Regions from separate parts of the Chromobacterium sp. LK11 genome, predicted to be linked through region 1. Evidence: riboswitches for the same ligand, from Rfam matches in the RefSeq annotation. Region 1 holds a riboswitch; the other holds the start of a gene.
What was found. A riboswitch is a leader RNA that binds a small molecule or an ion and turns the genes downstream of it on or off. The one in region 1 is predicted to bind glycine.

Region 1 (3,144 bases):
GCGCGCTGGCCGGCCTGCCCAAGCTGCTACCGGAAGAACACCGCCGCCGCCAGGCCTGGCAGCTGGCGCACGAGCTGCTGGCGCTGAGCGGCAATATCGCGCCGGAACAGCAGCAGCGGCTGGACCAAGTGGCCCACGCGCTGCAACTGGACACCCGCGCGCCGGCGGCCCCGGCCATCCTGCCGCCCGCCGAGCCGGCAATAGCGACAGCCGCAGCCGCTCCTGCCGCGGTCCCCGCCGCCCAGGCCAGCGCGCCGGCCAAGAAAGCGGCGACCCCGCGCAAACCGGCCGCCAAAGCCCCGGCCAAGACCACCGCCGGCAAGCCCAGCGCCGCCGCCAAACCCTCGCCGGCCGCCAAACCAGCCAGCGGCAAACCGGCGGCGGCCAAACCGGCCCCAAGCAAGCCCGCGGCGGCCAAAACCGCCAAAGCGGCCGCACCCAAAGCCAGCGTGGCCAAGGCCCCCGCAGCCAAAACCCCGGCCACGGGCAAACCCGCCGCCGGCAACGGCGCGACCAAGCCCAAAACGCCTAGCAACTAAGCATCAAGCAGCGCAAAAACGCCCGGACAGCCAAACCGCCGTCCGGGCGTTTTTGTGTCGATATCGCACTGCAACATTTTTGCCTCGCCCCATGTATACAGTCGTTGACTGAACAATACAGCAAACGCTAATATCCTTGCCTGCTGCGGGAGAGAGGGGCATGCGCCCCCGCCGAAGACGCAAACTCCCATAATCGCTCAGGCAACAGTACCGCAGCCCATGGATACCAGCCGATTGGAGAGAGGCCCTAAGCGCTCGTTCATCATCTGCTACGCTTCAGCAACAGCGCGTCAGATTATGCGACCGGCCCTTAGCCGCCCACCGAAGGGGCAAGTGACATCCGGCAAGGCCCGCACACCGGCCGCGCCCGTCATCTAACTCTCAGGTAAAAGGACAAGGGGAGAGGCAATGCCGGCAGCGTCGCGCCCATGCGCGGCCCGTCGGCCATGCTCAAGGAATGCCCATGTTCGAAACTCTCGCCCAGGCTGCGCGCCACCTGGCATGGCCCGCCCATTGCCAACCCATTTTCCCACCCGGCTTCGCCGCTCATCTCGGCGCCAGCCTGTTTGACCACTGCAACTACATGCTTACCCTGATCTATCTGATCGCCATCACCGCGGAAGCGATGACCGGCGCGCTCGCGGCCGGCCGCCGCAATATGGACATCTTCGGCGTTACCGTCATCGCCTTCCTCACCGCCCTGGGCGGCGGCACCGTGCGCGACATCGTGCTGGGCCGCTACCCGATAGGCTGGACCCAGCACCCGGAATACGTCGGCCTCGTCATCGCCGGCGGCCTGGCCGCCGTGTTCGTGGCCCGCTACATGAAACGCCTCAGCCGCGTCTTCCTGGTGCTGGACGCGCTGGGCCTGATCGCCTTCACCATCATAGGCTGCGGCGTGGCCCAGTCCATGGACTACCACCCAGTGGTGGTGGTGATGGCCGGCATGATCACCGGCATCGCCGGCGGCATCCTGCGCGACGTGCTGTGCAACCGCGTGCCGGTGGTGTTCCGCCAGGAGCTGTACGCCAGCGTCTCCTTCGCCGTGGCCCTGCTCTACCTGGGCCTGATCAAACTGGGCGTGCCGCATGACCTCAACGTGCTGGCCAGCTTCGCCGTCGGCCTCACCATCCGCCTGGCCGCCATCTGGCGCGAATGGCGGCTGCCGGTGTTCATGTATCGGCACGATCTGCATTAAGCGCGGCTAAGAACCCGTTTACGATCTGCTGCGCGTCGGCAGGATGGATAGAAAAGGGCGTTGAAAACTGCTTCGAAATGCTCATGTACCACTTGTACATTCCGCTTTCTCAGCGGTTTTCGCCTTGTCTCGCCTTAGCTCGCGAGATCGTAAACACGTTCTAAGACCCGCTAACAACACCCCTGATCCTGCGTTGCGCCTCCTGGTCGTACTACGGGTACTGCCTGCGTCGGCGCGCCTTGGCTCAGGCACGCTGCGCGGTTTTGTGAGCGGCTCTAAACCGGCAGGCCCCGCCTGCCGGAACTTTCCGGCCCGGCGGCGGCCTACCCGAACCCGCCCCCGCCGAAAGCACCCCGCATGTTGAGCCTTGCCCCGCAAAACCATCGTTTGCAAAGCGCCACCGCCTGGGCGCACAGCCGCCCGGACGTGGACGCGCTGATCCTCTCCGGCTCCTTTGCCCGCGACGACGGCAGCGTCGACATCCATTCCGATCTGGATTTGGAAATCATCAGCCCGGACCCGGCTGCGCTGGCCGCGGACGACGGCTGGCTGCGCGACATCGGCCCCCTGCTCACCGTGCTGCGCCTGGGCGAAGGCCAGGCCTGGCCCACCCGCCTGTCCATCTACGCCGACGGCGTCAAAATCGACTTCACCCTGGCCGGCCCCGCCCGGCTGCAAGCCATGCGCGAGCTTGGGCTGGACCCGCTGTACCAGCGCGGCTACCGCGTGCTGCTGGACAAAACCGGCGTGACCCAAGGCCTGCCCGCGCCGCAAGGCCGCCCCGCCGCACCGGCGCTGCCCAACGCTGAGCGGTTCCGCGAGCGAGTGGAGGAATTCTGGTTCGAGGCCTTTCACATCCCCAAATACCTGGTGCGCGGCGAGCTGTTTGTCGTCAAACACCGCGACTGGACCATGAAGGAACTGCTGCTGGAAATGCTGGAATGGCACGCCTACAGCCGCCCCGGCGCGGCGGCGGACTGCTGGCATATCGGCGCCCGGCTGCAACACTGGGCCGAGCCGGAACACTGGCAGGCGCTGCATCAGGTGTTTGGCCGCTTCGACGCCGCCGACGCCGAACGCGCCTTCCACGCCACCCTGCGGCTATACAGCCAAGCGGCGCGCGAAGTGGCCGCCCGCGCCGGCTTCGACTACCCGGAGGCGGTGGAGGCCGGCATTCGTGATTTGATCCGCTCCTCGTCCTAAACCAACGGTGGCGCGGCGGCCCCACACGTCGCGCCAGGCGGGGATGGTCCTTGGGCTTGACCTTTGGACATGGTTAGATAGAATTCCCTATCTTTTAGGCGTTCGCTTCCGTTCGCCTATCTTCCCAGCCACGCGCCTCCTCTCAACGGAAGCACGCCAGCCAAGCCATACCTCAAACCGCCACGCCCCGTGGCCAGAGACTTT
Region 2 (3,144 bases), on a different contig from region 1:
CAACGTATTTGAGTTCGGCGGGGATGTTGCTCATGAGTGTCTCCAGTCAAATCCAGGTCTTAACGATATTCCCGGCCGCGTCGCGCGGCCTGCCAGGCCAATCGGCTCAGGCGAAAACTTTCTTGCCGTTGCGCACAAAGGGCATCTTGACCACGCGCACCTCGGTCAGGGTGCCGCGCAGGTCCACCAGCGCCTTGTCGCCGGTGCCCGCCGGCACGCGCGCGATCGCGATGGAGTGCTTGAGGGTGGGCGAGAAGGTGCCGCTGGTGATCACGCCTTCGCCTACGCCGTCCACCACCACCTTCAGGCCTTCGCGCAGCACGCCGCGCCCTTCCAGCACCAAGCCCACCTGCTTGCTCTTCACGCCGGCGGCTTTCTGCGCCTCCAGCGCCTTGCGGCCGATGAAGTCGCGCTCGGCCGGCTCCCAGGCTATGGTCCAGCCCATGCCGGCTTCCAGCGGAGACACGGTTTCGTCCATGTCGTGGCCGTAAAGATTCATGCCGGCCTCCAGGCGCAGGGTGTCGCGCGCGCCCAAACCGATGGGGGCGACGCCGGCGGCCTGCAATTGCTGGAAGAAGGCCGCGGCCTCAAGGCCGGGCAGCATCACTTCCAGGCCGTCCTCGCCGGTGTAGCCGGTGCGGGCGTAGAACCAGTCGCCGACGGGCTGGCCCTGGAACGGCTTCAAGGCCTGGATGACGGAGGCGAGCTCGGGCTTGACCGCACAGACCTTGGCGATGGCTTGCGGGCCTTGCACCGCCAGGATGGACAGATCGCGGCGCACTTTGATGTCCACGTCGAAGTCCGCCTTGCGCCCTTCCATCCAGGCCAGGTCTTTGTCGGTGGTGCCGGCGTTGACCACCATGCGGTAGCCGTAGGAAGTCAGGTAGACGATCAGATCGTCCACCACGGTGCCGTCGGGGGTGAGCATGCCGGAATACAGCGCCTTGCCTTCGAAGCCTAGCTTGGCCACGTCGTTGGCGATCAGGCGCTGCAGCCAGACCTTGGCGTCCGGGCCGCTGATGTCCAGCACCGTCATGTGGGAAACGTCGAACATGCCGGCGTCGCTGCGCACGATTTCATGTTCCTTGAGCTGGGAGCCGTAGTGAATGGGCATTTCCCAGCCGGCGAAATCGACCATCTTGGCGCCGGCGGCGATGTGGGAGTCAAACAGGGGGGTGCGTTTCGGGGCCGTCATCGGTGCGTCCTTAGCAAAAGCGTGTAGTGTTGCTCTATTCCCTACACCCCTCTGTCCCTGCACCTGAGATTTTCCGGCCTTGCGGCCGTTAGCCCCTTCGGTGGGCATCCGCGGATGCCGCTCTCCAGATTCGGCGAACTGGCTGCGGCCAGTCCGATGATGCAGTCCTTTTGCCTGAGCGATTGCGGGTGCGCTTGCGCCTTCGGCGGTGGCGCGGGCGGCCACTCTCTCCTGCATGACGAGCCAGATTATGGTTGCTGGGCCGGGGCTTGGCAAGCCGTGTTTATCTTCAACTTAAACAAAGACTTGAAATATTCGAAACCGCAAAACATTGAACTGACATTGCTTCGTTTCAGAGCGATTACGAACATATTTTGCTTCTTTATCGATCATCCCATCGACAAACTCCCCGTCCGGCCGGCGCTGATCGTAAGATGACATCCGTCTTGACCAAGCACGATCTCTATCCGATATGGAAAGGAAGCCGCGATGCGAAAACTGATCAACGATCCGCGCCATGTGGCGCGGGAGATGCTGGAAGGTCTGGCCGACACCCTGCCCGGCCTGGCGCTGCTGGAAGAGGAAAACGTCTTGCTGCGGGCGGACCTGCCGGCCGGCGGCCTGCGCGACAAGGTGGCGCTGATCTCCGGCGGCGGCAGCGGCCACGAGCCGGCCCACGCCGGCTATATCGGCCACGGCATGCTGGACGCCGCCGCGGTGGGCGATGTGTTCACCTCGCCCAGCGTAGACACCGTGCTGGCGGCGATCCGCGCCGTCGCCGGCCCCCGGGGCGTGTTGCTGATCATCAAGAATTACACCGGCGACCGGCTGAATTTCGGCCTGGCGGCGGAGCTGGCCCGCGCCGAGGGCATCGCCGTCGACAGCGTGGTGGTGGCCGACGACGTGGCGCTGCGCGACACCGTGGAGCCGGCGCGCCGCCGCGGCATCGCCGGCACGGTGCTGGTGCACAAGATCGCCGGCGCGGCGGCCGCCGCCGGCGCCGGCCTCGCCGAAGTCGCAGCCGCCGCGCGACGGGCGGCGGAACAGGTGGCCACCATGGGCGTAGCGCTGGGCGCCTGCACGGTGCCGGCCACAGGCCGCCCCGGCTTTCAACTGGACGAGGACGAAATCGAGCTGGGCCTGGGCATCCACGGCGAAGCCGGCGTGCGCCGCGCGCCGCGCCAATCCGCCGACGCCTTGTGCGCGACGCTGCTAGACGCCATTGTCCAGGATAGGGATTGGCGGCCCGGCCAGCGGGTGGCGATGCTGGTCAACGGCCTGGGCGGCACCCCGCCGATGGAGCTGGCCATCGTGGCGCGCAGCGCGCTGGCCTCGGCGCGGCAGCGCGGCTTGCGAGTGGAACGGCTGTGGAGCGGCAATTTCATGACCGCGCTGGAAATGCCCGGCTGCTCGCTGTCGCTGCTGGCGCTGGACGAGCAGCGCCTCAGCTGGCTGGATCAAGCCACCCAGGCTCCGGCCTGGCCCGGCTCCGGCCGCCTGCCGGCGCAACGCCAGCTGCGGCCGGCGCCGCCGCGCGCCGAAACGGCCCCCTCCTCCGCCAAGGCCGACCCCAGGCTGCGCGCCGCGGCTTGGGCCGCGGCCGACGCGCTGGACGCCGCCGAAGCCCTGCTGACCGAGCTCGACGGCGCCGCCGGCGACGGCGATCTGGGCGTCAGCATGCAGCGCGGCGCGGCGGCGATCCGGGCCTTGCCGGACAGCGCCTGGAGCGAGCCCGCCACGGCGCTGCGCGCGGTCGGCCAGGCCTTGCGCCAGGCCATTGCCGGCAGCTCCGGCCCGTTCTACTCCACCGCCTTGCTGCGCGCGGCTCGGCGCTTGGACGCGGCGAGCGCTCCCGGCCCGCGCGACTGGGCCGCCGCCTTCCAGGACGGCGTCGCCGCCATCGCGGAACTGGGCGGCGCTCAGCTGGGCGACCGCACCATGCTGGACGC

Region 2: it holds a riboswitch for glycine, as region 1 does, so the genes downstream of both, gcvT (glycine cleavage system aminomethyltransferase GcvT) here and VK98_RS01180 (trimeric intracellular cation channel family protein) in region 1, are expected to answer to the same signal.

Annotation. Positions count from the first base shown of each region.
Region 1 is NZ_LDUR01000002.1:74,821-77,964, reverse strand. Features, by position in the region: gene VK98_RS01185 (DUF3141 domain-containing protein) at 1-539, shown strand, start outside; glycine riboswitch at 676-762, shown strand; glycine riboswitch at 764-946, shown strand; gene VK98_RS01180 (trimeric intracellular cation channel family protein) at 1,003-1,737, shown strand; gene VK98_RS01175 (aminoglycoside 6-adenylyltransferase) at 2,095-2,940, shown strand.
Region 2 is NZ_LDUR01000027.1:78,508-81,651, forward strand. Features, by position in the region: gene gcvH (glycine cleavage system protein GcvH) at 1-34, opposite strand, end outside; gene gcvT (glycine cleavage system aminomethyltransferase GcvT) at 107-1,195, opposite strand; glycine riboswitch at 1,237-1,333, opposite strand; glycine riboswitch at 1,348-1,439, opposite strand; gene VK98_RS16040 (dihydroxyacetone kinase family protein) at 1,685-3,144, shown strand, end outside.